DNA from 2 places in the Pseudorhizobium marinum genome. Region 1 is predicted to be linked to the other one. Evidence: riboswitches for the same ligand, from Rfam matches in the RefSeq annotation. Region 1 holds a riboswitch; the other holds the start of a gene.
What was found. A riboswitch is a leader RNA that binds a small molecule or an ion and turns the genes downstream of it on or off. The one in region 1 is predicted to bind cobalamin.

Region 1 (14,393 bases):
CCAGCGAGAAGGCGGAAGGCGCCGGGAAGGTTGCGTATTCCTGCGGCTCGAGATGCCGCGACAGGGTCACGCCGACGCCGAAGAGGAAGGGGTCGCCGGAGGCCAGCACGCAGACCGGCGTGCCGCGCAGGGCCAGCACCTCGCGCATCTGCGGGTCGAAGGGGGCAGGCCAAGGCTTGGCCTCGCCGCGGACCAGCGCCTGCGCCAGCTCTAGATGCCGCCTGCCGCCGAAGACGGTGGTTGCTGAGCGGATCGCCTGCCTGGCGTTTTCGCCCAATCCGGCAATGCCGTCCTCGCCGATGCCGACGATGGACAGCCAGCGGTCTGCCGTTGCATGGTCGGCGCGCGACTCAGGAGGCATCGTGAAACACTCCATCCTCATTCTCGGCGGTACTGCGGAAGCCCGCAAGCTTGCCGAACGACTGTCGGGCGATCCGCGTTACCGCCTGGAGCTGTCGCTCGCCGGGCGCACGCTGGTGCCGGCCGAACATGCGGTGCAACTGCGCGTCGGTGGCTTCGGTGGTGCCGACGGCCTGGCGGAATACCTGCGCGAAAACCGCATCGCGATGCTGATCGATGCCACGCATCCCTATGCGGCGCAGATCTCCGCCAATGCCGCGGCTGCCTCGCGCCTGTCGGGCGTGCCGCTGCTGGCGCTGCGCCGCGCGCCTTGGCAGCGCCAGGAGGGCGACCGCTGGCATGCGGTGGCAAGCGTCGCGGAAGCCGTCGCCGCTCTCGGCGATATGCCGCGCCGGGTCTTCCTGACGCTCGGACGCCAGGAGCTCCTGCCCTTCGAGGCGGCGCCGCAGCATGACTATCTGATCCGCAGCGTCGATCCGGTCGAGCCGCCGCTCGACGTCCCGCATGCGGTCTACATCACCGATCGTGGCCCCTTCGAGGAGGTGCAGGAGGCGGCGCTTCTGTCGCGCCACGGCATCGAGGTGATCGTCGCCAAGAACAGCGGCGGACCGGCCAGCTACGGCAAGATTGCCGCCGCCCGGGCGCTCGGGATCGACGTCGTGCTGATCGAGCGACCTGCGCTCCCCGACGTCGAGGCGGTCGGCTCCGTCGAGGCGATGATCGAACGCCTCGTTCATGCGCTGCCGCCTCTGTAGCTGCGCGGCGAATAGACGAGTGGCGGCCTGCCGTCGCGGGCGATGATACGGGTCTCGGGCGAGCCGACGATGACGCAAGTCGCCATATCGGCCATGTTTCCTGCGGCGTCCTTCAGCGCGACGGTGCGGATGACCTCGTCAGCACGGCCTGCAGCCCGTCCGAAGATCACCGGCACGTCTGCAGGCAAATGCGTGCGCAGGATGTCGAAGGCGGCGTCCAGCTGATGCGGCCGCGCCTTGCTGATGGGATTGTAGAAGGCCATCACGAAGCCCGCCTCGGCAGCCGCCACCAGGCGCTTCTCGATGATCTCCCAGGGCTTCAGGTTGTTGGACAGCGATATGGCGCAGAAGTCGTGGCCGAGCGGCGCGCCGGCCCGTGCGGCCACCGCCAGCATGGCCGTTACCCCCGGGATCACCGAGACGTCGATATCCCGCCACTCGGCCGGCCCGTCCTCGATCGCCTCGCAGACGGCGGCCGCCATGGCAAACACGCCGGGATCCCCGCCGGAGACGACGCAGACTTTGCCTCCCTCTGCCGCCATTGCCAGCGCCGCCTTCGCGCGCGCCAGTTCCTCGCGGTTGTCGGAGGCGTGCCGGCGCTGGTCGGGGCGCAGCGACAGCCGGTCGATATAGGGGAAATAGCCGAAGAAATCTTCGGAGCCCACGATCGCTGCCGCTGCCTCCGGCGTCATCTGGTCCGGACTGCCGGGGCCGAGCCCGACGACCACTAGGGAACCGGCAGCAGACTTCGTCATGGCCGCGCCTTCCAGCCGGGGACGAGGACCAAGGAAAAATAGGGTGCCGGGCTTTCGTCGCGGTCGGCAAGCCGCTGCGCCGAACCGTTGCTCATCGTACCGCGCTCGACGTAGAGCGCCTCCGAGAGCTTGCCGACGGCCTGCAGGGCGCGGCGGATCTTCGGCAGGTTGCGACCGACCTTCATGATCACGGCGCCATCGGTATCCGACAGTCGTTCGGTCAGCTTTTCCTCCGACAGGGTGCCGGGCAGCACGCTCAGGATATCGTCGCCCTGCACCAGCGGCAGGCCGGCCATGGACCAGCAGCCGGACATGGCCGTGACGCCGGCGACCACCTCGGCCTCGTAATGAGGTGCCAGCCGCACGTGCAGATGCATGTAGGAGCCGTAGAAGAGCGGATCGCCCTCGCTCAGCACCGCAACATTCCTGCCCTCGTCGAGATGGACGGCGATCTCGCGTGCCGAGCGATCGAAGAAGTCGGCGATCGGGCCGCGATAGTCGGCCTCGTCCTTGTGCGTCTCCACCGTCACGGGATAGACGAGCGGCAATTCCACCGTTCCGGGCTTTATGTGAGCCTCTACAATCGTGCGGCCGTTGCCTGCGCTGCCCTTCTTGCAGAAGAAGGCGACGACGTCGGCCTCGGACAGCGCGCGCACCGCCTTCAGCGTCAGAAGTTCCGGATCGCCCGGCCCGGTGCCGACGCCGGTGAGCCTGCCCTTGACCGCGACGGTCACAGTCCCGCCCTCGCCAGCGCGTTGACGGCGGCTGCCGTCATCGCCGATCCGCCCATGCGTCCGCGCACGACCGCATAGGGAATGCCGAGCGGGCTTTCCATCAGCGCCTCCTTGGATTCGGCTGCGCCGACGAAGCCGACCGGCATGCCGATGATCGCGGCCGGCCGGGGCGCGCCGGCATCGAGAAGCTCGAGCAGGCGGAAGAGGGCGGTCGGGGCGTTGCCGATCGCGACCAGTGCGCCGTCCATCTCGTCCCAGAGGTCCAGCGCTGCAGCCGAGCGGGTGTTGCCGATGGTGCGGGCCAGCTCGATGGTGCGGCTGTCGCGCAGGGTGCAGATCACCGGGTTGCCGGCGGCGAGACGAGCGCGGGTCACCCCATGCGCCACCATTTCCGCGTCGCAGAAGATCGGCTTGCCAGCCTTCAGGGCGCCGCGTGCCTTGGAGACGAAGTCATCGGAAAAGCGAAAATGCTCGGCTGCCTCGACGAGGCCGCAGGCATGGATCATGCGGATGGCGACATCGGCCTGCTCGGCAGTGAAGGCCGAAAGGTCCGCCTCTTCGCGGATGATCGCGAAGGATTTCTCATAGATGGCGTCGCCCTCGCGGATGTAGTCGTAAGCGGTCATGGTTGTCCTGACATGAGATGGGCAGAAATGCGGTCCGGCCCGAGCCGGGACAGGCAGGCTGCGGACTGTTCGCCGTCGCGGCGTTCGGTCCTGACGAGGGCGGAGACACGGCCAAGTGCAGTGGCGATATCTTTCGGGTCGATCACCGCGAGGGCCGGATCGGCGGCGCGACCGGCAATCCAGGCCAGTCCGGCCGGCGTGCCGCAGAGCGTGAGCGGCGAAGGTTGCGGATGGGCGCAGCCCTTGGCGCATCCCGAGACGTGCAGCTTGAAGGAGCCATCCAGCAGGTCGCCGCATTCGCGGGCGGCGAGGGCGCCGAGCGCATGCGTCTCGACCTCTCCGGATGCACAGGCGGGGCGACCGGGGCAGGCGGCGATGGCGCTGCGGGGATCATTTCCGGAGGTGACGAAGCCGTTGAGGTTCGCAAAGGCGATCAGTCTTTCGCAGGCGTCGGGCGGGCCGAAGAAGATGAGCGAATGATCGAGCGCCGGCTTCACCGCCGTCATGCCCAGAGCCACGGCCTCCTCGCAGAGTGCGGTAAGTTGTTCGGCATCGATCTGGCCGAAGGCCGGGCCGATACCCGCCGCCGCGCGACCCGCTGCGAGCCGGTGGAGACCGAAGGGCGAAACGGACTGTGTGGCCACCGAATTGCGCGGCAGACCGGATGCCAGATCTCGACCCCGAGCCTTAGTGCCTTTCGATGCCAGTTCGCCAAGCAGGGCGAGCGCTGCCGGAGCCGCCTCGGCCTCGCTGAGGACAGCGTGAACCCCGCCGGCCGCCTCCGTGCCGCCGAGCAGCAGCGTCCAGCCGATGCACCCGCCGTGGCGCTTCGCCACGAGCCGGATGTCGGCGAGCAGATCGGACAGGCGCAGGCGCCCGCCACCGTCGACGACGACGCTCATCTTCGGCGCAAGACCTGCGATATCGGCGGCACCCTTGCGGATCGCTGCGGCCAGGGCGCGGGGATCGGCGATTTCGTCGGGGTCCATGCCGGCCAGCGGCGGTACTTCCACTGCCAGCCCCTCGCGCAGCGGCAGCTGCAGGGCGCGGACCTCGGCATCGAGTTGGGGCGCGGAGAGGGCGGTGAGCCCACGAACCTGCAGATTGCCGCGTGCGGAAATATCAAGGATGCCGTTGCCGTGCCGACGGGCCAACTGGCAGAGGGTCGCCAGCTGCGATGGATGGAGTGCCTCCGTCAGCGCAATGCGCGCCAGCAAGCCGTCGCCGGTCTGCATCGGGGCGGAAAGGGCGGGGCAGGCGCCGCGGCGCATGTCGAGGGCGGTTCTGTCGAGGGAGAGCGCCGTCATGCCGCCTTCTCCCCGAACAGCATCTCCAGCTCCTGGTCGACGGCATTGCGGCGGGGGTGCCAGAGGCCACGGCGCAGGGCGGCGCGGAAGCGCTCGCCCATGTAGCGCGCGCCTTCCGGGTTCTCTGCCAGCAGGAAGTCGCGCACCACCTCGTCGACCACATAGGCCTCGTAGGTCGCCTCGATCAGCGCATGCGGAATGGCGTGGGTGGTCTCGGCAAAGCCGATCAGCCGGTCGACCGTCTCCACCAGTTCGGCAGCACCCCGCGGTCCGTGGCGCATCTGGCCGGCGATGAAGCGCGGGTTGACGGCGCGCGCCCGCACCACCCGGGTGATGGCTTCGCAGATCGAACGGGCTCTCGGATTGTTCGGGTCGGTGGTGTCCAGCGCGATGACATCGGCCTTGCCGCCGAGTGCCGCGACGGCGGCGGAAAACCCGCCGATGAAGGCGACGTCCGCGGAGCCGTCGAGCAGATCGCGACCGGGATCATCGCCGGTATGGACCAGAAGATCCGCCGACCGGATGCGCTCCGCAAACTCTCCGCGCGCCTCGGCGGCGTCGCCTTGCGCGCCGGAAAACGCATGGCTCGTGGCATCGAGATAGATGCGGCCGAGCTCTTCGCGCTCGTCCCAGCTGCCGTCGGCCAGCCGGTCCTCGATGCCGGCGCCATAGGTGCCGGGTGCCGAGCCGAAGATGCGCGCGGGGACGCTGCCCCGCTCCTTCGCCTCTTCGGCGAGCGGATTGTCGCCCGGCGCCTCGTCGCGGACCGCAATGGCCCGGGTGGCGGCATCCAGCAGCGCGATCAGCGCGGGGAACATGTCGCGGAACAGGCCGGAGATGCGCAGCGTCACGTCGATGCGCGGGCGGCCGAGCGATGCCGGCGGCAGGACCTCGATGCCGGTGACGCGCCCCGTCATCGGATCATGGACGGGGCGGGCTCCCATCAGCGCCAGGACCTGCGCCACTTCCTCGCCGCCGCTGCGCAGCGAGGCGCTGCCCCAGAGATCGAAGACGAGGCTGGTCGGCCAGTCGCCGTGGTCCTGCAGGTATCGGCGCAGTACCTCATCGGCCGCCTTGCGGCCCAACTCGAAGGCCGTTGGCGTCGGCAGCGTGCGCGGATCGCTGGCAAAGAGATTGCGGCCGGTCGGCATCACGTCCAGCCGACCGCGGGCCGGCGCTCCGGACGGCCCGGGACGGACATGGCGCCCGTCGAGGGCGCCGAGCAGGGCATCGCGTTCGGCGGCTGCGCAGGCCATCCTGGACGGGTCGTCGTCGTTGACCGCCACCGCGCCATAGACATGCTGGCCGTCCTTGATCGAAAAATCCTTCAGGTCGCAGAGAAAGGCGTCGATGCGGGTGAGCGCCGTATCCGGGTCGTCGTCGCGCGAGACGCCGGCTTCGTCGGCGAGCCCGAGTTCATGGGCGGTGTCGACGATCAGCTTGGCCAGCCTGTCGCGGCGCCGGCGGTCCAGGCCGTCGGCCTGCGCGTATTCGTCGACCAGCAGTTCCAGCCGCGTCTGGCTCTCGGACAGACCGGCGCCGGCCAGAACCGGCGGAAGATGGCCGATGGTAACGGCGGCGATGCGCCGCTTGGCGACGGCCGCCTCGCCCGGATTGGAGACGATGAAAGGATAGATGACGGGCAGGTCGCCCAAAACGATTTCCGGGAAGCATTCGCCCGAGAGCGCAGCGGTCTTGCCCGGCAGCCACTCCAGCGTGCCATGGGCGCCGACATGAACGATGGCATGGGCTTCGAGTGCGGCCTGAATCCAGGCGCCGAAGGCGAGCAGCGCGTGACGCGGCGGCAGGTCGGGGTCGTGATAGTCGGCGCGCCGGTCGCCGTCCCGGCCGCGATCGGGTGCCAGCGCCACGGTGATATTGCCGAAGCGGGCAGCCCGGAAGCGGAATGCTCCGCCTTCGGCCTCCGGATCGCTCTCTGCCGCACCCCATGCGGCTGTAGCGGCAGCGCGGGAAGCTTCGGGCAGGTTCTGGAAGAAGGCATGATAGGCATCGACAGGCAGCGCCGCCTGCCGTTTGGTCAAAAGATCGAGAAGCGCCCGAGGCGTCTCGGGGATGCTGTCCACTGCATAGCCGGCTGTCGAAAGTTCCCTCAGCATGCCGAGCACGCTCTGGGGCACGTCGAGGCCGACGGCATAGCCGGTGCGGCCCGGCGCATTCGGATAGTCCGGCAGCAGGATGACCACCTTGCGCTCGGCCCGGGGCGTCGCCTTCATACGCAGGAAGCGGGTGACGCGTTCGGCGACCTGCTCGACCCGGTCCGGTTCCGGCTGGTTGACGAGGCTGGATGCGGTGCTGCCCTGCTTGAAGGAGATCGGCCCGGCCAGCAGCCGGCCGTCGAGTTCCGGCAGCACGACATGCATGGCGAGATCGGAGGGGCCGAGGCCGCGGCGGTTGTCCCGCCAGGCATCGCGCTGCGTTGTTGCAATGACAACCTGGAAAACTGTGACGCCAGCGCGATCGAACAGGGTCGCGCCATCCGCATCGGCGCCGGCGGCGAAGGCCGTCGTCGCCAGGATCGCTGCGGGAGAGAGATCGGCGAGCGCCTGCTCGACGAATGCCAGGCTGTGCTCGTCCTTCAGGCTGCCGACGAAGATCGGCACCGGGGCGTAGCCGCGACGGGCAAGCGCCTCGAAAAGCGCGTCGATGGGTGCCGCGTCATTGGCGAGCAGCATGGAGCGGTAGAAGAGGATCGGCAACCTCGGCGCGTCGGCCGGGAAGGAGGCCAGCAGGTCCTCGAGCGCGACGGGCCCTGTTGCGGGCTCATAGAAACCGGCCTTGGGCATGACCTGCGCCGCTTCCAGCTCCAGCTGTTCGCCGCGCACGAGAGCGGCAAGTCGTGACGCCAGCAGGCGCATGTTCTGCGGCCCGCCTTCGCGCAGGCAAGTCAGGATGGCCAGGAGTTCCGGTTCGTCGACCGTCGAAGCCGCGGCAAGGCGATCGTCCCGGACGCTGCATTCGCCGGGCAGCATGACGAGCCTGATCCCTTTGGAGCGTGCCATGCGCGCCAGTTCCTCGGCGCCATACTGCCAGCGGTCGTAGCCGCCGAGGATCCGCACCAGGATCAGCTTCGCCTGCGAGGCCGTCTTCTCCAGCCAGAGGTCCACCGACATCGGATGCCGGAGGTCGCTGAGGTTGGCCGTCGCCAGGGAGAGAGTACCGTCTATCGGCCAGCCGGCGGCGATGCCGTTCAGATCGCTGCCGGAAAAGGACAAAACCACCACATCAGCCGGCGCCTGGTTCAGGTCGACCGGCTCGATGAGGTCGTCGAGAGACGACGATGTGGTGGCCAGAATATGCATGCCGTTGCAGAGCCTTAAGCGGCCAGCATCCTTTCTATCGCGTCGCGATCAAGTCCCTTTTCCCCAATCACGACAAGGCGGCTCTGGCGGGTCTCGCCGGGTGCCCAGGCACGGTCGAAGTAGTGGTTGACGCGCGACCCTACCGCCTGGACCTGCAGGCGCATCGGCTTGTTCGCGACGTCCACGAAGCCCTTTATGCGCAGCACGTTCTCGGCTTCGGCCGTGGCGGAAATCCGCTGCGCCAGTTCGTCGGCATCGCTGACGGCCGGCAGGTCGATGACGAAGCTGTCGAAATCGTCGTGGTCGTGGTCGAGCTCGTCGTCGTGATGGGTCTTGCGGTTCTCGATATCGTCCTCGACCGCAAGGCCGAGCCCGATCAACACGGCCGGGTCGACCTGGCCGTTCGCCGCAGCGATGATCTTTACCGCCCGCGGCAGATGGGCCGAAATCCGTTCCCTGGCGAGCGCCAGGCCGTCGGCGTCGATGAGGTCGGTCTTGGTCAGCACGATCATGTCGGCGCAGGCGATCTGGTCGTCGAACACTTCCTCGACCGGATCGTCGTGGTCGATGCTGTCGTCGGACAGGCGCTGCGCCTCCAGGGCCGCATGGTCGTGGGCCACCCGGCCTTCGGCAAGCGCGAGGCCGTCGACCACCGCAATGACGGCATCAACCGTGACCCGCGCCTTGACGGCGGGCCACTGGAAGGCCTGCACGAGGGGCTTGGGCAGCGCCAGACCCGAGGTCTCGATCAGGATGTGGTCGACGCGCGGCTCGCGTGCCAGGATCTGGTCGATCGCGGGCACAAAGTCGTCGGCGACGGTGCAGCAGATGCAGCCGTTGGCGAGCTCGATGATGTTGTCGTCCGGGCAGCTCTCGATGCCGCAGCCCTTCAGGACCTCGCCGTCGATGCCGACATCGCCGAACTCGTTGACGATGATCGCCAGCCGCTTGCCGTCGAGATTCTCGATGAGGTTGCGGATCAGCGTCGTCTTGCCGGCGCCCAGGAAGCCTGTGACGACGGTGCAGGGGATGCGGTCGAAGGTGACGCTCATGTGGGCATGTCCTCGTGGTGGTTGAAGGGGGGAATGCGGGCGGACATGCCGTTGCCGCGAAGGCAGGTCGGACGTCCGCGCAGGGGCAGGAAGCCGCGCTCGTCCTCGGCCAGCATCATGGCGCCGGTGACGATGTCGGGCACGTTCTCCAGCGCGAGATGGCCGAAGACATAGGACCAGCCGCTGCGATGGGAAAAGGCCGCACTCGGGCTCTTCTGGCAGTTGGCAAGGCAGGTGACGGGCTTGACGGCGAGCGGCAGGTCGGCCGTCGCGTCGCGCAGCGCCTCGATCAGCGCCACGCCGGGGCGCAGTTCGGAATCGGTCGCGCAGCGGCAGTTTGTGCACACGAAGATCGTGACGTCGGTGTCTCTGATGGCGGGGTCGTCACTCAAGGCCGCGTTCCAACTCGATCGATATGGGGCGCGCGACGGACTGCCGCTGGCAGCCTCGCCTTGGTGATCCAGGGCTTCCTCCGGAGCACCCCGCCCGGAAAAGCATAGACATGGCGACGGCAGGTCTCCTGGCTCGCGGGTCGTCGCTTGCTGCCCACCTTCCCGGGATCACCCCAGTGGCTTTTTGGCAGAAGCTCTCCGCTTACAGTTGCGGGGGCAGCCGCGGCATTGACCCGTTGCCGGATCGCACCGCATTCCCTTTTCGTCTTCTCCGTTGCCGGAAAAGAACCGTCAGGCTTTCAGTAAGCCCGGTCGCCGGTTCGTGTCAATGCGTCGCAAAGACGATTGCCGCTCGGAGCTTTTGGGTTATAGTGACCCGTCGTCGGTGCCCGAAAGGGACCAGAGGGAATGCGGTGAGACGGGTTCGTCAACTCCGCGGCTGCCCCCGCAACTGTGAGCGGAGAGCTTGATCCCATCATGCCACTGGAGCGATCCGGGAAGGCGGGAGAGAGCGTCTGATCCGCGAGCCAGGAGACCTGCCGGCGGCCATGTGAAAACGAATGCCCTCGGGTGGAGGGTGAAAGGACAGACATAATGACGACCAAGACGGCAGCCGGCGCAATCGGCATTTCCGCCTCCAAGATCATCCCCCTCAGCATGACAGCGATGCTCGGCCTCTTCTTCGTCGGCTTCGTCGGCTTCTCCCACATGGAAGTCGTGCACAACGCGGCGCACGACTCGCGCCATTCGCTCGCGTTTCCCTGCCACTGAGGAATTCTGACATGTCGTTGTTTCGCAACATCGTCCTCGCGGCGGTGATCGCCGGACTGTTGTCCGGGCTCATGCTCACCGTGATGCAGAGCTTTGCCACCGTTCCGCTGATTGTCCAGGCCGAAACCTTCGAGGGTGCCGGTGCCGAAGCGGGTCATTCCCATGACGCGGCCGCTCCCGCGGACCATCACGATGATGCCGAAGCCTGGATGCCGGCCGACGGCGCCGAGCGCTTCCTCTATACCGCTGCCGCCAACATGCTGGCCGGGATCGGCTTTGCCCTCCTTCTCGTGACCGCCGCCGAAGCGCTGGGCGGTCTGAAGGACTGGCGCGGCGGCCTGATGTTCGGCCTTGCCGGCTTCCTCGCCTTCAGCCTGGCGCCCGGCCTCGGCCTGCCGCCCGAGCTTCCCGGCATGCCGGCCGCAGAACTCGGTGCGCGGCAGCTGTGGTGGGTCGCGACCGCCGGCTGCACGGCCGTCGCGCTCGGTCTCCTCGCCTATACCCGCACCCCGGTTCTCGCCGTCGTTGCGGTCGTCCTGCTTGTCTTGCCGCATATTCTCGGCGCGCCGCATCCGGCAAGCTACGAGACGGCGGTGCCGGCGGAGCTGCATGCCCGCTTCGTGGCCGCGGTGCTTGCCACCAGCCTCGTCTTCTGGGCGCTGCTTGGTGCTGTGTCCGGTTTGGTCCGGGCAAGGCTTCGCGGCGGCGAAGAGGTCTATTCGACTGGCACTGCAGAGCCTGTCCGGTGAAGGATATTACCGATCAGGCCGAGGAGCGCCACCGCGCCAAGATGGCCAACCGCAAGGCGGTGCAGGATGCGGAGGTGGCCGAGAAGACCGTCGAAAAGGGTCTTCTCATGGTCCACACCGGCTCCGGCAAGGGCAAGTCGACGGCAGCCTTTGGGCTGGCGCTGCGCATGCTTGGGCATAACCGCCGCGTCGGGATCGTGCAGTTCATCAAGGGCGGCTGGTCGACCGGCGAGCAGCCGGCGCTCGCCGTCTTCGGCGATCGCGTCGTCTGGCACACCATGGGCGAAGGCTTCACCTGGGAAACCCAGGATCTGAAGCGCGATATCGCCGCCGCCGAGCGCGCCTGGGAGAAGGCGCTGGAACTGATGGCGGACGAGACGATCGGGCTCGTGGTTCTCGACGAGCTCAACATCGCGCTTCGCTACGAGTACCTCGACCTCGACAAGGTTGTTGGCGAGCTGCAGGCCCGCCGGCCGGACCTGCACGTGGTCGTCACCGGCCGCAACGCCAAGCCGGCCCTTATCGACGCCGCCGACCTGGTCACCGAGATGACGCTCGTAAAACACCACTTCAAGGCCGGCGTGAAGGCCCAGTCCGGCATCGAGTTCTAGATCATGGCAGCCCGGTCCCTCATGTTCCAGGGCACGGGATCGGACGTCGGCAAGTCGCTTGTCGTCGCCGCCCTGGCGCGCGCCTTCACCCTGCGCGGCCTGAAGGTCCTGCCGTTCAAGCCGCAGAACATGTCCAACAATGCCGCGGTCACCGCAGACGGCGGCGAAATCGGCCGGGCCCAGGCGCTGCAGGCGCGCGCCGCCGGTGCGCCCTTGAGCGTCCACATGAACCCGGTGCTGCTGAAGCCGCAAAGCGAGGTCGGTGCGCAGGTGGTGGTGCAGGGGCGGGTCTTCGGCAACGCCAGGGCCGCCGAGTACCAGGGCCTGAAGCCGCAGCTGATGCCGCGGGTGCTGGAGAGTTTTGGCCTTCTCAAGGGGCAGGCCGATCTGGTGCTGGTCGAAGGCGCGGGCAGTGCCTCGGAGGTCAATCTGCGCCAGAACGACATCGCCAACATGGGGTTTGCGCGCGCCGCCGACGTGCCGGTGGTGCTGATCGGCGATATCGACCGCGGCGGCGTCATCGCCAGCCTCGCGGGCACGAAGCTCGTCCTCGATCCGGAGGATGCGGCGATGATCCGGGGCTTCATCGTCAACCGGTTCAGGGGCGATCCCGCGCTCTTCGATGACGGAATGCGGATCATCGCGACGCTCACTGGCTGGCAGACGATCGGGCTTCTGCCGTTTTTCCGAGAGGCGGTCCGGCTGCCGGCGGAGGACGCGCTGGGGCTGAGCGACAAGATCGAGCGCAAGGCCGGCGCCCGGCTGCGCATCGCGGTGCCGGTCCTGCCGCATATCTCCAATTTCGACGACCTCGACCCGCTGGCGGCGGAGCCCGACGTCGACCTGATCCGGGTGCGTCCGGGCGAGGTCATTCCGGGCGATTGCGACCTCGTCCTGCTGGTCGGCTCGAAGGCGACGATCTCCGACCTTCAGGTGCTGAAGGAGAGCGGGCTCGACGTCGACATCGCCGCGCATGTGCGCCGCGGTGGGCGGGTGCTCGGTCTTTGCGGCGGCTACCAGATGCTTGGCAAAACGCTTGCCGATTCCGAAGGTCTCGAGGGGCAGCCGGGGACGTTTGCCGGACTGGGACTGCTCGACGTCGACACCGTGCTGTCCGGCGACAAGCGGCTGGAAGCCGTCTCGGGCGAGAGCTTCGACGGCGAGCCGCTGAGCGGCTATGAAATGCACATCGGTCGCACCGGCGGACCCGATTGCGCCCGTCCGTTCGCGACCGTGTCCGGTGCGGCGGAGGGCGCCATCTCGGCGAGCGGACAGGTGGTCGGCACCTATCTTCACGGCCTCTTCGGCAATAATCGCCAGCGCGGTGCCTGGCTGCAGAGGCTGGGCGGCGCGCCGTCGGATCTCGATTACGAGGCGGATGTGGATGCCGTGCTCGACCGTCTGGCCGCGCATGTGGAGCGGCACCTCGATCTCGACGGATTGCTTAGAATTGCCAGATAGCCAGCGCCGCCAGGCCGAAAAGGCCGATCAGCAGGGCGTCGGCGATGCGCGCCAGCGTCAGCGCCCGGCGGATGTCGGCAGCCGTCAGTTCGGCGCGTCCTCCCGACCCCATGAACCGCGCCTGGATCATCTCTCCGCCGTAGCTGCGCGGACCGGCAAGCGCGATGCCGAGCGCACCCGCCATGGCCGCCTCCGGCCAGCCCGCGTTCGGCGACCGGTGATGCTGCGCATCGCGGCGGATGGCGGCGATGGCAGCTTTCGGCGAGGCGCCGGGAAGAAGGCAGGCGGCGGCCACGAACAGAGCGCCGCTCAGGCGCGAGGCCGGCAGGTTGATCAGGTCGTCGAACCGGGCGGCCGCCCAGCCGAAGGCTTCGTGACGGGCAGAGCGATGGCCGATCATGCTGTCGGCGGTATTGGAAGCCTTGTAGGCGGCGCCACCGCCAAGCCCGGCCGCCCCCAGCCAGAAGGCAGGCGCGACGATGCCGTCGGAGAAATTCTCCGCCAGGCTTTCGACCGCCGCCCGGCAGACGCCCGCCTCGTCCAGCTGCTCCGGATCGCGGCCGACGATCATCGAGACCGCCTTGCGGCCGGCCTCCAGCCCGCCGGTCTCCAGTGCTGCGGCGACGGCCTCGACATGGCTTTCCAGGCTCTTCTGCGCCGGCAGCATGGCGGCGATCAGCACCAGCACGAGGAAGCCGCTCTGGCTTCCGGCAAGAAGACGCTCAATGATAAACGAGATGGCGACAGTCACGCCGATGAGGACCACGAGCGCGGCGCTGCCCCAGGCCTTGCGGCGCGCAAAGCTCTGGCTCTCGCGGTTCCAGCTCCGGTCGAGACGCGAGATCAGGGCGCCGATCCAGGTGACGGGATGACCGATCAGGCGGTAGAGCCATTGCGGATAGCCAATCAGGCGTTCGGTCAGCAGGGCGAGGAAGGCAAGAAGGAGGTACATGCGGCGTATGGCATCTGGAGCTGACGGGACGATCCAGCATGGGGGCAATCTGGCACGGGCGCGGCTGCAGTTCCCGCATGCGCCCGAGCCGTGGATCGATCTCTCCACCGGCATCAATCCCTATTCGTATCCACATTCCGCCGTGCCAGCCAATGCTTTCTCGCGGCTGCCGGAGCCCGCCCTTGCCGAGCGGCTCAAGTCGCTGGCCGCGCAGGCCTATGGCGCGCCCTCTGCGGCGCATGTCGTCGCGGCACCCGGCACGCAGATCCTGCTGCCGATGATCGCGGCGCTGCCCAAGGTCCAGGCCCGTGCCGCCGTGTTGTCGCCGACCTATGCGGAACATGCCCGTGCGGCCCGGCTGACCGGTTATGACGTGACGGAGACCGAGGACTTCGGCGGCCTTAGCGCCGCCGACCTTGCCGTCGTGGTCAATCCGAACAATCCGACGGGACGCGCCATCCCCCGCAGCGACCTGCTCGCGCTCGCCGCGCAGATGCGCTCGAAGGGTGGCCTGCTGGTCGTCGACGAGGCCTTCCACGATGTTTCGG
Region 2 (14,393 bases), on a different contig from region 1:
GATGTCGGGCAAGACCAACGAGTTGGTCGGCTGGGTGCAGGACATGCCCAAGGTCGCCGGCGCCAATTCCCCCTTCTACGATGCGCGCGAGTATGACGCCGTCGTCGCATCCGGCGAGCAGGTCACCTCCGGCATCCTGGCGATCGCGCTACAGTCGATGGGGATCAATGCCCGGTCCTGGCAGGGCTGGCAGATCCCGATCCGCACGGACAACGCCCATGGCGCCGCCCGCATCCAGGAAATCGACGGCAGCGAGATCATCAAGAGGATGGGCCAGGGGCAGGTCGCCGTCGTTGCCGGTTTCCAGGGTATCGGCCCCGACAACCGCATCGCGACACTCGGACGGGGCGGCTCCGATACGTCGGCGGTCGCGATCGCTGCCGCCGTCAAGGCCGACCGCTGCGACATCTATACGGACGTCGACGGGGTCTATACCACCGATCCCCGGGTCGTGCCGAAGGCGCGGCGGCTGAAGAAGATCTCGTTCGAGGAGATGCTCGAACTGGCGTCGCTGGGGGCCAAGGTCCTGCAGGTGCGGTCGGTCGAGCTTGCGATGGTGCACAAGGTGCGGACCTTCGTGCGCTCGAGTTTCGAGGATCCCGATGCACCGGGCATGGGCGACCTCATCAACCCGCCCGGTACTTTGATTTGCGACGAGGAAGAAATCGTGGAACAGGAAGTCGTCACCGGCATCGCCTATGCCAAGGATGAGGCGCAGATCTCGCTCCGTCGGCTTGCCGACCGCCCGGGCGTTTCGGCGGCGATCTTCGGACCGCTGGCCGAGGCCCATATCAACGTCGACATGATCGTCCAGAACATCTCCGAGGACGGCTCGCGCACCGACATGACCTTCACGGTGCCGTCTGGCGACGTGCAGAAGGCGCTGAGGGTGCTGGACGACAACAAGGCGACGATCGGCTTCGACGTGGCGCAGAACGAATCAGGCCTCTGCAAGGTCTCGGTGATCGGCATCGGCATGCGCAGCCATGCTGGCGTCGCGGCGCTCGCGTTCAAGGCACTTGCTGAAAAAGGCATCAACATCAAGGCGATCACCACCTCGGAAATCAAGATTTCGATCCTGATCGACGGCGCCTACTCCGAACTCGCGGTTCGGACTTTGCATTCTGCCTACGGTCTCGATAAGAGTTGATCTTGAGCCGACAGGCCTTGTCCGCGGTAGTATCGCAGCGGGCCTGTCGGGTGGGATCGACTTTTTTCGGGAGCATCTATGCCGATGAGAGACCTGTCGGCTGGTCCGCGCGTTCTGCTGCGCCGGCTGCGCGAACTGATGGCGGAACCGCTGGATCCGCAGGAGCGGCTCGACCGGATCGTGCGGCAGATCGCCAGCAACATGGTGGCCGAGGTCTGCTCCGTCTACGTGCTGCGCTCCGACGGGGTGCTGGAGCTCTACGCGACCGAAGGCCTCAATCCGGAAGCCGTCCACCTGTCGCAGCTGAAAATGGGGCAGGGTCTTGTCGGCACCATCGCCGCTTCGGCGCAGTCGCTCAATCTTTCGGACGCCCAGGCCCATCCCGCATTCCGCTATCTGCCTGAAACGGGAGAGGAAATCTATCACTCCTTCCTCGGTGTGCCGATCCTGAGGGCCGGTCGCACTTTGGGCGTCCTCGTCGTTCAGAACAAAGCCAGCCGGACCTACCGCGAAGACGAGGTCGAGGCGCTTGAAACCACCGCCATGGTGATCGCCGAGATGATTGCGACCGGGGAACTGAAGAAAATCACCAAGCCGGGCCTCGAGCTCGACCTGACGCGGGCGATCACCATCGCCGGCGACGGCTACAACGAGGGCATCGGGCTTGGCCATGTGGTGCTGCACGAGCCGCGCGTGGTGGTGACGAACCTGCTCAACGAGGATGCCGAAAGCGAGGTGCGGCGGCTGGCCGAGGCCCTGGGTTCGCTGCGCATCTCGATCGACGACATGCTGTCCCGGCGCGACGTGGCGACGGAGGGCGAGCATCGCGAGGTGCTGGAGACCTTCCGGATGTTTGCCCACGACCAGGGCTGGGTCCGGCGCATGGAAGAGGTGATCCACAACGGACTGACGGCGGAGGCCGCGGTCGAGAAGGTGCAGAGCGACACCAAGGCGCGGATGATGCGGCTCACCGACCCGTACCTGCGCGAACGCATGCATGACTTCGACGACCTCGCCAACCGGCTGCTGCGACAGCTGACCGGATACAGCGGGCGCGCCATGGGCGAGGGGCTGCCGACGGACGCGATCATCTTCGCCCGGGCGATGGGGGCGGCCGAGCTTCTCGACTATCCCCGCGATCATCTGCGCGGCCTGGTGCTGGAGGATGGTGCCGTCACCAGCCATGTGGTCATCGTGGCACGCGCCATGGGCATTCCCGTGGTCGGCCAGGCGGCGGGTGCCGTGGCGCTGGCCGAGAACGGCGATACCGTCATCATCGACGGCGACGACGGGCAGCTGCACCTGCGGCCGATGGCGGACCTCGTGAAGGCCTATGAGGAGAAGGTGCGGCTGAGAGCGCGCCGGCAGGAGCAGTTCCGGGCGCTGCGCGACGTCGAGCCGCTGACCAAGGACGGGAAGCGCATCAGCCTGATGATGAACGCCGGGCTGATGGTGGACCTGCCGCAGCTGGCCGAATCGGGGGCCGACGGCATCGGCCTGTTCCGCACCGAGCTGCAGTTCATGATCGCCTCGACGATGCCGAAGCTCGAGGAGCAGGAGGCCTTCTACCGCAACGTCATCCGCCAGGCCGCGGGGCGGCCGGTGACGTTCCGGGCGCTCGACATCGGCGGCGACAAGGTGGTCTCCTACTTCAGGAACCACGAGGAGGAGAACCCGGCGCTCGGCTGGCGGGCGATCCGGCTGTCGCTCGACCGGCCCGGCCTGCTGCGCACGCAGCTGCGCGCGCTGCTGCGTGCGTCTGCCGACTCGGAACTCAAGATGATGCTGCCGATGGTGACCGAGGTGGCCGAAATCCACGCGGTGCGCGAGCTCCTGCAGAAGGAGGTGCAGCATCTTTCGAAATTCGGGCACAGCCTGCCGCGCCGGCTGCAGTTCGGCGCCATGCTGGAGGTGCCAGCGCTGATGTGGCAGCTCGACGAGCTGATGGCGGAGGTGGACTTCGTGTCCGTCGGATCAAACGACCTCTTCCAGTTCTCGATGGCCGCCGACCGCGGCAATGCCCGCGTCTCCGACCGGTTCGACATGCTGGGCAAGCCGTTCCTCAGGATCCTTCGCGATATCGTGCGGGCTGCGGAGCGCAACCAGACGGCGCTGACGCTCTGCGGCGAGATGGCCGGCAAGCCGCTTTCGGCCATGGCGCTGCTCGGAATCGGCTTCCGGGCCGTGTCGATGGCGCCGACATCCATCGGTCCGGTCAAGGCGATGCTCCTGTCGCTGAACGTCGACGAGCTGGCGCAGGAGCTGCATGCGGCGCTCGACGACAAGCGCTCGCAGGAGCCGATCCGGACGCTTCTGACCCGCTTTGCGGAAGAACACGGTATAGCCGTCTAAGAAGAACAAGAAAATGGAGTGAAATCAGGGTGGCTAAGCTTCCTGTAGACAAGATGCGCGAACTCGAGCGCCGCTTTGGCGAAATCGAGGCGCGCATGTCGGAAGGTCCGGCGGCGGACGTCTATGTGCGATTGGCCTCGGAGTATTCCGAGTTGCAGCCGGTGGTGCGCAAGATCCGCGACCACGAGAAGGCGACCGCCGAGGTGGCCGACCTGCGGGCGCTGCTCAACGACCGGGCAACCGATCGGGAGATGCGCGAGCTGGCGGAGATGGAACTGCCGGCGGCCGAAGAGAAGGTCGAGGCGCTGGAGAAGGACATGCAGGTCCTGCTCCTGCCGAAGGATGCCGCCGACGAGAAGAGCGCCATCCTCGAAATCCGCGCCGGTACCGGCGGCAACGAGGCGGCACTTTTTGCCGGCGACCTGTTTCGCATGTACGAGCGCTACGCAGCCGCCAAGGGCTGGAAGGTCGAGGTACTATCGGCCAGCGAGGGCGAAGCGGGCGGCTTTCGCGAAATCATCGCGACCGTCAGCGGGCGCGGCGTGTTCTCCAAGCTGAAGTTCGAATCCGGCGTTCACCGGGTGCAGCGCGTGCCGGATACGGAAACGCAGGGGCGCATCCATACGTCGGCAGCAACCGTGGCGGTGCTGCCGGAAGCCGAGGAGATCGACATCGAAATCCGTCCCGAAGACATCCGCATCGACACCATGCGGGCGTCGGGCGCCGGCGGGCAGCACGTCAACACCACCGATTCGGCCGTGCGCATCACCCATTTGCCGACCGGCTTGATGGTCACCAGTTCGGAGAAATCGCAGCACCAGAACCGCGCCAAGGCCATGCAGGTGCTGCGCTCGCGGCTCTACGACATGGAACGTCAGAAGGCCGACAGCGAACGCTCCGCCGACCGCAAGAGCCAGGTCGGATCGGGAGATCGGTCCGAGCGCATCCGCACCTACAACTTCCCGCAGGGACGGGTCACCGACCACCGCATCAACCTGACGCTCTACAAGCTCGACCGGATGATGATGGGCGAGATCGACGAGGTGGTCGATGCGCTGATCTCCGATTATCAGGCCGGACAGCTGGCCCAGCTCGGCGAGGCGAGAGGATGACGTCCCTCGACGCCGCCGTGGCGGATGCGCGGGCGAAGTTTGCCGCGGCCGGCCTGCCGGATGCGGCCATGGAGGCGCGCATGCTGATCGGCGGCCTTCTCGGGCTCACCAGCACCGAGGTCTTTTCCGGCGGCGAGCGGGTGCTGACGGCGGCGGAGGCCGCGACCATTGCGGACGCGGTCGCGCGACGCCTGAAGCGGGAGCCGGTGCATCGCATTCTGGGGGCACGGGAGTTCCACGGCATGACGCTCAGGCTTTCGGCGGAGACGCTGGAGCCGCGGCCGGACACGGAAATGCTCGTCGAGACGGTGCTACCCCACCTGAGGCGGATTGTCGCAGCCCGAGGCGAGGGCCGCGTGCTCGACCTGGGAACGGGAACGGGCGCTATCCTGCTGGCTCTCCTGAAGGAATGCCCTACGGCGCAAGGGGTTGGCTCCGATGTGTCCGAAGACGCCCTGGGCACGGCCCGCGACAATGCGGAGCGGCTGGGGCTCGGCGACAGGTTCCAGGCGATCCGCAGCGACTGGTTTGCGGACATCGCCGGGCGGTTCGACATAATCGTGTCAAACCCGCCCTATATCAGGGCAGATGTCATTCCGGCGCTGGAGCCGGAGGTTCGGGATTTCGATCCCCCCCGGGCTCTCGACGGCGGCCCTGACGGGCTTGATGCCTATCGCGCGATTGCGGCCGGCGCCGGAGCATCGCTTCAGGCGGACGGCATTCTCGGCGTCGAGATCGGCTTCGACCAGAAGGACAGCGTCACGGAGATCTTCACCACCGCGGGCTTTGCGCTCCGGCAGGCGGCCCGCGACTACGGAGACAACGACCGCGTCCTCATCTTTGCTCCCGGACGGCCAGGTCCCTGATTTTGCACAGCGAAAGAAAAGGCTTGGATTTACTTGGGAAGCGCGATAGCTTGCGGCCACGCACTGGGCGGCTGGGAATGAACGGAGATTCGTTCGGGTTTAAGGTCAACCTTGAGACCGACTCTATTACAGAGTTTCGAAGGTTGAACATTTCCTGGTGCGTGAATCAGTTAATTTGACTTTCACAAGCGGCAGGCGACTTGGTTTCGTCCTGTCCGTGGCGCGCGAAGTCCTGGTCTGGCATGAGCCAGCATGGCCGCGTGGTCCCTTATCAGCGGAAAACAGAAAATTCAGGTGAACGATCTATGAGGCCAGGACAGCAGAACAAGCGCGGTCGAGGGCGCGGCGGCTCCAACAACAACAGCAGTGGCGGCGGCGGCAACAACTTCAACCGCAAGGGCGGCAATCCACTTACCCGCACCTATGACAGTTCCGGCCCAGACGTGAAGATCCGTGGTACGGCTCAGCACATTGCCGAAAAATATACGACGCTTGCCCGCGACTCCCAGAGTGCCGGCGATCGGGTCATGGCGGAAAACTACCTGCAGCATGCCGAGCACTACAATCGGATCATTGCCACTGCCCAGGCGCAGATGCAGGAACGGTCCCAGCGCGACGAGCGCGGCGACTACCAGGATCGCGACAACCAGGACGGCGACGACAACGACAACAACGACATGGACGACGACGGCAACGGCCGGTCGCAGTATGCGAACGAACCCCAGCAGTCGCAGCCCCAGCAGCCGCAGCCGCAGCAACAGCAGCCCCGCCGGGAGCCGCAGCCGCGCCGCGAACCGCGTCGTGAGCAGGCACCGGTCCCTGTGGCAACGGACGCCCCAGCCGTAGACGGTTCAGGCCCGCAGCCCGTGATCGAGGGCACGCCGGCCGAAGTGGCAGCCGAAGAAGGAACGGGCGAAGCGCGCCAGCCACGCCGCCGCAACGCCGGCAATCGGCCGCGCCGTACGCGCCGCGGCGAAGGCGATGCACCGTCCGAGGGTGGTGCCGACGATGGCCAGCCCGCCATGGCCGACGTCGCCAGCGAGTGAAGCCAGCTCCAGAGCTGCGGATGAACGAAAGCTCCGGTCGAAAGGCCGGAGTTTTTCCTTTTCGGGGAGGGTGGACCGAGAGGTGAAACGGGACGGATCGGATCCGGCCGGCTTCCTGTCGGACCGGCCTCGCCATCTGCCCGACAAGCCCCGCAGGCCCTCTGTTCCGGCGCTTTCCGCTGCTGTAAACTGGCGGCATGAAACCCAGCCAGACCATAGGGTTCTGCACCTCGGCCGACGGCACGCGCATCGCCGTTGCCTCGTGCGGACGCGGACCGGTGCTCCTGAAGGCGGCGCACTGGCTCAGCCATGTGGACTACGATCTGGAGAGCCCCATCTGGCGGCCGTGGCTTCTGGCCCTGGCTGCCAGGAGCCGCTTCATCCGTTATGATCCGCGCGGCTGCGGCCTTTCGGACCGTCATGTCGCCGACCTTTCCATCGACGCCTGGCATGCGGACCTGGATGCCGTCGCGGCCTCGATCGAGGAGCCGCAGTTTGCGCTTTTCGGTGTTTCGCAGGGCGGGGCGCTGGCCATTACCTATGCGCTGAGGCATCCCGAGCGGGTGTCCCGTCTCGTGCTTCTGAACGCCTACGGCCAGGGCGCCCGCATAAGGGCGCAGACGGAGGCGGAACGGCTCGAGGCCGAGACGCTGGTGAATTTCGTCCGCATCGGCTGGGGGCGCGACAATCCCGCCTTCTGCCGGTTCTTCACCCATCTCTTCATTCCGGAAGGAACGCCCGAGCAGCATCGCTGGTGGGGCGATCTGGAACGGGTGACGGCGACGGCGGAGGTTGCCGCCCAGCTGCTCTCCGAAATGCAGGGAATCGATGTGCTGCACCTGGCCGCACAGCTTCGCGTGCCGACCCTGATCGCTCATTGCCGCGGCGACATGCGCATTCCCTTCGAGCAGGGCTGCAAGCTCGCAGCCGCCATTCCTGGCGCCCGCTTCGTGCCGCTGGAGAGCAAGAACCACGTTCTCCTGTCAGGGGAGCCGGCCTGGGAGGTGTTCCAGAGCGAGCTCGCCACCTTTCTCGGCCAGGATCGGCCGGCGTTGCCGCGTGCGGTGCGCGAGGCGGCTCTCACGCCAGCGGAGGAAGAGCTGCTCACGCTCGTCGCCGAAGGCCTCGACAACCGCGTGATTGCCGACCGTCTGGGCAAGAGCGTGAAGACGGTGCGCAACCAGCTTTCGGTGATCTTCAGCAAGCTCGGGGTCCGCAGCCGTTCGCAGGCCATCGTCATTGCGCTGTCGCGCTGAGGCGCGCCGCCGTCGACCGGCGCGGACAAGGACATCTGTCCCATGCGGCGGCCCGCTTTTCTCTCCGGCGCGGGACATGCGCCTCATGGCGGGTGCGGGCATCGGGTTCATCCTTCGGGTCATGGGCGGCAAGAGGCCGTCCCGACACAAGGAGGAATTTACGTGCCAGACCTCAATGAAACGACCCTGAACGAGCTCGTCGGCCGCGTGCTCGGCGATCTCGGCGGAGCCGTCAGCGTGCCGCTGGTGCGCATCGGCGATGCGCTCGGCCTTTACAGGACGCTGAAGCAGATCGGCCCGGCGACCGCCGACGAACTGGCGAAAGCGGCAGAATGCGCGCCACGCTACGTGCGGGAATGGCTCGCGGCGCAGGCCGCCTCGGGCTATGTCCAGCACGAGCACGGACAGTTTTCGCTGACGCCCGAGCAGGCCTATGTGTTTGCCGAGCCGGACAGCCCCGTTCACCTGATCGGCGCCTTCGACACGGCCGCGGCCATGCTGGAAAACCAGCCGAAGGTGCAGGCGGCCTTCAAGACCGGCCGCGGCGTGGCCTGGGGCGAGCAGGCGGGATGCCTGTTCTGCGCGGTGGCACGGCTGTTTCGCCCCGGCTATGTCAATGCGCTGGTGCAGGAGTGGCTCCCGGCGCTCGACGGGGTGCTCGACAAGCTGAAGCAGGGCGCCAAGGTGGCCGATGTGGGCTGCGGCCACGGGTTGTCGACCATCCTGATGGCGCAGGCCTTTCCGAAATCGCAGTTCACCGGCTATGACTTCCATGCCGGCTCGATCGCCGCGGCGAGTGCGCACGCCCAGTCGCATGGGCTGACGAACCTGCACTTCGAGGTCGGCCGGGCGCAGGATTTCGAGGGACGCGACTTCGACCTGATCACCTGCTTCGATTGCCTGCACGACATGGGCGACCCGGAAGCGGCGGCCGCCCATATCCGCAAGGCGCTGAAACCGGGCGGGATCTGGATGGTCGTCGAACCCATGGCTGCCGATACGCTGGACGAGAACATCAATCCGGTCGGGCGGCTCTATTATGCGGCATCGACGATGATCTGCGTGCCGACATCGCTGGCGCAGGAGACCGGGCTGGCGCTCGGGGCGCAGGCGGGAGAACGGCGGCTGACCGAGGTGATTCGCTCCGGCGGCTTCAGCAAGGTCAGACGGGCAGCGCAAACGCCGCTGAACATGGTGCTGGAGGCCAGCTGACGGCGGACGCTACATCCTCAGACAGCAAGGGCGGGCACCGGATTGCAAACCGGTGCCCGCCCTTTGCGCGTCGGCGCGGCGGTTCAGCCCATGCGGTACTGGATGTTGCAGCGGCCGTGCACCGGCGACTTCTCCACATGGGCACGGACGCCAAAGACTCTCTCGAGCAGGTCCTCGGTCAGGACCGCCTCCGGCGTGCCGGCGGCGACGATGCGGCCTCCCTCCAGCACCGCCAGCCGATCGCAGAACATGGCCGCGAGGTTGAGATCATGCAGTGCGACGATGCAGGTGATGCCGAGCCTGGAGACCAGCGACAGAATGTCGAGCTGGTGCTGGATGTCGAGGTGGTTGGTCGGCTCGTCGAGAAGCAGTTCGTCCGGCTCCTGGGCGAGCGCCCGGGCGAGATGGACGCGCTGCCGCTCGCCGCCGGAGAGCGTCTGCCAGAGCCGGTCGGCGCGCTCCTGCATGTCGACCCGCGCGAGCGCTTCCGTGACGGCCGCCTCGTCCTGCAGCGACCATGGGGTGAGAAAACCGCGGTGCGGGGTGCGGCCGAGCCGGACCACCTCGCGCACGGTCATCTGCGTGTCCGTTTCCGCCTGCTGCTCGACGAGCGCGATGCGCCGGGCGAGCGCGGCGCGGGTTATCGACGAGAGGTCGTCGTCGTCCAGACGGATGACGCCGCTGCGGATCTTCCGCAGCCGGCAGATCAACCGGAGGAGGCTTGATTTCCCGGATCCGTTCGGTCCGAGGAGGCCGAGCACCTTGCCCCTTTCCGCCTGCAGGCTGACGCCGTCGACGATGAGGGTGTCACCGGCGGCGAAGCTGACGTCATCGAGGGCGATGCTCATGCCGTTCTCCGAGCGCGATAGAGGATCAGCGCGAAGGCGGGGGCGCCGAAGAGCGCCGTCACGACACCGATCGGCAGGATCTGCTGCGGGATGATGATGCGCGAGATGATGTCGGCCGCGACCATGAAGATGGCGCCGAAGAGAGCGGCTGCCGGCAGCAGGCGCGCATGGCCGGGGCCGACCAGGAAGCGGGCCGCATGGGGGACGACGAGGCCGACGAAGCCGATCGATCCGACCATGCTGACGACGCAGGCCGTCATGGCGGCGGTGGTGCCGAGCAGCACGACCTGCACCCGCCGGACGGAGATGCCGAGTGCGGCGGCGGCATCCTTGCCGAAGGCGAAGGCGTCGAGCGCGCGCACATGCGCCAGGCAGACGACAAGGCCGACGAGCGCCACGGGCGCCGAAAGATAGACATCCGGCCAGCGCACGCCGCTCAGCGATCCGAGCAGCCAGAACAGCACGCCGCGGGCCTGTTCGGCATTGGCGGAGGTGGTGACGATATAGGAGGTCAGGGCACTGAAGAGCTGCGATCCGGCAACGCCGCAGAGAATGACGCGCTCGCTGGTGCCGCCGACGCCCGCCGCCAGGATGCCGACCAGCAGGAAGGCGATGGCCGCACCGATGAAGGCGCCGCCGGAGAGGCTGAGCACGCCATAGCCGAACCCGAGGATAGTAACGCAGACGGCGCCGGTGGAGGCGCCGGCGGAGATGCCGAGCACATAGGGTTCGGCCAGGGGATTGCGCAGCAGCGCCTGCAGCACCGCGCCGCAGAGCGCCAGCGAGGCGCCGGCGCTGGCGGCGACCAGCGCGCGGCTGAGGCGATAGTCCCAGATGATGCCCTGGTGGATGCGGCTGAGTTCGAAGTCGGCGGCAAAGAGCCGGTTGGCGACGGCCTTTGCGGTGGTGGCGAGCGGAATGGCGATCTCGCCGATCGACACGGCGAGGCTCACCATCAGGGCAAGAAGCAGGAGGCCGACCGCGGCAAGCGCAACAAGCGCCCACCGCGGCGAACGCGCGGGAAAGGCCAGACTCACGGGGAAAGACCGAAGGTCTTGATGCCGTTCGCAAGGATCTCGATGCCGTCGATCGTGCGGATGGTGGGGTTCATCGCCTGCGCGTCCATCAGGACGAAGCGCCGGTTCCTCACGGCGTCGAGCTCCCGGGTGACGGGATCGTTCTCCAGGAAATCGATCTTCACCTGCGGATCGTCGGCGGCATAGCGGCGGCGATCCATGGTGGCGATGACGATGACGGCGGGATTTGCGTCCGCGATGGTCTCCCAGCCGACGAGCGGCCATTCTTCCTGCGTGTCGACGACATTGCCGGCACCCAGCGTCCCGAGGATATAGGCGGGCGCCCCGTTCCTGCCGGCAATGAAGGCGTCGCCGTCGACTTCCTTGCTGGAGAACCAGAAGACGACGGGCAGGTTCTTGCCGGAGGCGCCGGCGACCGAGGCCCTGGCTGCGGCTTCCCGCTGCTTCAGATCGGCAATCAGGGCGTCGCCGCGTTCCGTCACGTCGAAGATCTCGGCGAGCTCGGCAATCTGCTGGTAGACCAGATCCATGGTGAAGAGTTGTCCGCGAACGCCATCGCCGCCGTTGGTATTGATCTTGGCGACGCAGTCGGCGGGCGCGACATAGGTGTCGATGCCCAGTTGCGCAAACTGCTCGCGCTTGCCGACCGAGCCCTGCGCGCCGACGTGCCATTCGAATTCGGCCGCGACCAGATCCGGCTCCCGCCCGACGACGGATTCAAAGCTCGGATCATTGTCGGCAAGCCGTTGGATGCCGCGATTGATCTCCGCATATTGCGGCAGTACCGGGCCGACCCAGACGGAGGTTCCGGCGATCTTTTCGGCCAGATCAAGGGACAAGAGGATTTCGGTCATCCCCTGACCGATCGAGACGATCCGCGAAGGCGCCTTGTCGAAGGTGATCTCGCGGCCGCAGTTGGCGATCGTCAAGGGATAGGAGGTGGCGGCGAGGACCGGCGTGGCAAGGCCGATCAGGCCAAGCGAAAGCGTGAGGCTGGCAACAAGCTTGTGCATGAACTATCTCGATCAGAGGAAAGGCGGCAAATGCCGTGGGTTCAGACGGCATCGGCGGCGTGGCCGCCGGCGGGAAACCGGTCGAGACGGAGGGGTGCCGTGGGGCAAAGGTGCAGGTCGGTCATATCTGTTCCCTTGCCGGGCATCCCCGCCCGGCTGACTGAGTGGTGTTCGATGGCAGGTCTCCTGGCTCACGGATATGCGCCCTTCATCTGCCTTCCCGGGATAACCCAGTGGCATGGCGCCTTGCGACGCCCGAGGATGAGTGGCAATCCGCTCACAGTTGCGGGGGCAGCCACGGTCTCGGCACCCTTGCGGGAGGCCTCACCGTGTTCCCTATTAATCCCCTTCGAGTCACCGTCGGGGAACCATCGGGGCCAGCTAAACGCCAAGCCGACGTGACGTCAAGGTCGGCAGCGGCGGCTCGCAGGCCTGTCGGGAACAGGGATGATCCTTCATCAGGAAGTCTCCATAAGTTATGTAATAACGTTACTTATAGCCGGCCGATCGCGGGTTGTCCAGATGCCGTCTCGACTGAAGGCCCTCCGCCTTGCCCTGACGCGCGAACAGGCCCAGTCGAGCGCCAGCATGACGGTCAGCGACAGGCTGCCATGGCACTGACCGAAGCCCGATCTCCGATCATGCGACGGAGCATCTTCATCAAGGCTGAGTGGCGCAGCATTGCCGGATTGTCACCCCGGATGATCTGGGGACTTACCATCCGCCCCGGCAGCCTGTCCCGGCGTGAACTCCGGCGATCGCCGCTCCGCTGACGGCTGCTTCGGCGGTGCTTGCGGCAGCGGCCGCAGATCCCTGTAACGGCTCTTTAAATCCTTAAAATCGGCTCCCATATCTGCATCGACGCCGGAATTTTTTACGGCAGACGGGCTCGCCTTTTGAGGGAGCTCAATCTCAATCATCGATCCGTGCCGTATGAAGGGCGGAACGATCCGTGGAGGTTTGACATGAACATCGAAAAATACTCGGAACGGGTGCGCGGCTTCCTGCAGTCGGCCCAGAGCAAGGCGCTGTCGGACGGTCACCAGCAGTTCACGCCGGAGCATGTGCTGAAGGTGCTGCTCGACGACGACCAGGGCATGGCCGCGGCACTGATTGCGCGCGCCGGCGGGGACGCCAAGGCCGCTCGCATCGCCAATGACGCTGCACTTGCCAAACTGCCCAAGGTGTCCGGCGGCGAGGGACAGATCTATCTGTCGCAGCCGCTCGCAAAAGTCTTTTCCACCGCCGAAGAGGCGGCCAAGAAGGCGGGCGACAGCTTCGTTACCGTCGAGCGGCTTCTCCTGGCGCTGACGATCGAAAGCAGCGCTTCGACGGCGGCGACGCTGAAGAAGGCCGGGCTGACGGCGAACGCCCTCAACCAGGCGATCAACGACCTGCGCAAGGGCCGCACGGCCGACAGCGCCAATGCCGAGCAGGGTTTCGACGCGCTGAAGAAATATGCCCGCGATCTGACGGCAGAAGCCCGCGAGGGCCGGCTCGATCCGGTGATCGGCCGTGACGACGAGATCCGCCGGACGATCCAGGTGCTGTCGCGCCGCACCAAGAACAATCCGGTGCTGATCGGCGAGCCCGGCGTCGGCAAGACGGCGATTGCCGAAGGCCTGGCGCTGCGCATCGTCAACGGCGACGTGCCGGAGAGCCTGAAGGACAAGCGGCTGATGGCGCTCGACATGGGCTCGCTGATCGCCGGTGCGAAGTACCGCGGCGAGTTCGAGGAGCGGCTGAAGGCGGTGCTGAACGAGGTCCAGTCGGAAAACGGCGAGATCATCCTGTTCATCGATGAGATGCATACGCTCGTCGGGGCCGGCAAGGCGGACGGCGCGATGGATGCGTCCAACCTCCTGAAGCCGGCGCTCGCCCGCGGCGAACTGCATTGCGTCGGCGCCACCACGCTCGACGAATACCGCAAGCACGTGGAGAAGGATGCAGCCCTTGCCCGCCGGTTCCAGCCGGTCATGGTCAACGAGCCGACGGTCGAGGACACCATCTCGATCCTGCGCGGCCTGAAGGAAAAATACGAGCAGCACCACAAGGTGCGGATCTCCGATTCCGCGCTGGTGGCGGCCGCGACCCTCTCGCACCGCTATATCACCGACCGCTTCCTGCCCGACAAGGCGATCGACCTGATGGACGAGGCGGCGTCGCGGCTGAGAATGCAGGTGGATTCCAAGCCCGAGGAGCTCGACGAGCTCGACCGGCGGATCATGCAGCTGAAGATCGAGCGCGAAGCGCTGAAGAAGGAAACCGACGTTGCCTCGGCCGACCGGCTGAACCGGCTGGAGACTGAACTCGCCTCGCTTGAGGAAGAAGCCGGTGCGCTGACGGCCCGCTGGCAGGCGGAAAAGCAGAAGCTCGGGCTTGCCGCCGATCTGAAGGGGCGGCTCGACGAGGCCCGCAACGAACTGGCGATCGCGCAGCGCAAGGGCGAGTTCCAGCGCGCCGGCGAGCTGGCCTATGGGGTCATCCCGGGCCTGGAGAAG

Region 2: it holds a riboswitch for cobalamin, as region 1 does, so the genes downstream of both, EO99_RS0124560 (ABC transporter substrate-binding protein) here and EO99_RS0123765 (CbtB domain-containing protein) in region 1, are expected to answer to the same signal.

What each region holds. Positions count from the first base shown of each region.
Region 1 is NZ_JMQK01000032.1:10,688-25,080, reverse strand. Features, by position in the region: gene EO99_RS0123810 (bifunctional cobalt-precorrin-7 (C(5))-methyltransferase/cobalt-precorrin-6B (C(15))-methyltransferase) at 1-361, opposite strand, end outside; gene EO99_RS0123805 (cobalt-precorrin-6A reductase) at 363-1,115, shown strand; gene EO99_RS0123800 (precorrin-3B C(17)-methyltransferase) at 1,094-1,870, opposite strand; gene EO99_RS0123795 (precorrin-2 C(20)-methyltransferase) at 1,867-2,604, opposite strand; gene EO99_RS0123790 (precorrin-8X methylmutase) at 2,601-3,230, opposite strand; gene cobG (precorrin-3B synthase) at 3,227-4,537, opposite strand; gene cobN (cobaltochelatase subunit CobN) at 4,534-7,857, opposite strand; gene cobW (cobalamin biosynthesis protein CobW) at 7,872-8,909, opposite strand; gene EO99_RS0123770 (DUF1636 family protein) at 8,906-9,301, opposite strand; cobalamin riboswitch at 9,403-9,609, opposite strand; cobalamin riboswitch at 9,668-9,859, shown strand; gene EO99_RS0123765 (CbtB domain-containing protein) at 9,896-10,072, shown strand; gene EO99_RS0123760 (CbtA family protein) at 10,084-10,821, shown strand; gene cobO (cob(I)yrinic acid a,c-diamide adenosyltransferase) at 10,818-11,432, shown strand; gene EO99_RS0123750 (cobyric acid synthase) at 11,436-12,893, shown strand; gene cbiB (adenosylcobinamide-phosphate synthase CbiB) at 12,877-13,845, opposite strand; gene cobD (threonine-phosphate decarboxylase CobD) at 13,853-14,393, shown strand, end outside.
Region 2 is NZ_JMQK01000039.1:641-15,033, forward strand. Features, by position in the region: gene EO99_RS0124515 (aspartate kinase) at 1-1,150, shown strand, start outside; gene ptsP (phosphoenolpyruvate--protein phosphotransferase) at 1,235-3,502, shown strand; gene prfA (peptide chain release factor 1) at 3,532-4,614, shown strand; gene prmC (peptide chain release factor N(5)-glutamine methyltransferase) at 4,611-5,480, shown strand; gene EO99_RS0124535 (DUF4167 domain-containing protein) at 5,786-6,526, shown strand; gene EO99_RS0124540 (alpha/beta fold hydrolase) at 6,724-7,782, shown strand; gene EO99_RS0124545 (class I SAM-dependent methyltransferase) at 7,945-8,994, shown strand; gene EO99_RS0124550 (ABC transporter ATP-binding protein) at 9,078-9,842, opposite strand; gene EO99_RS0124555 (FecCD family ABC transporter permease) at 9,839-10,879, opposite strand; gene EO99_RS0124560 (ABC transporter substrate-binding protein) at 10,876-11,892, opposite strand; cobalamin riboswitch at 12,052-12,280, opposite strand; gene clpB (ATP-dependent chaperone ClpB) at 12,858-14,393, shown strand, end outside.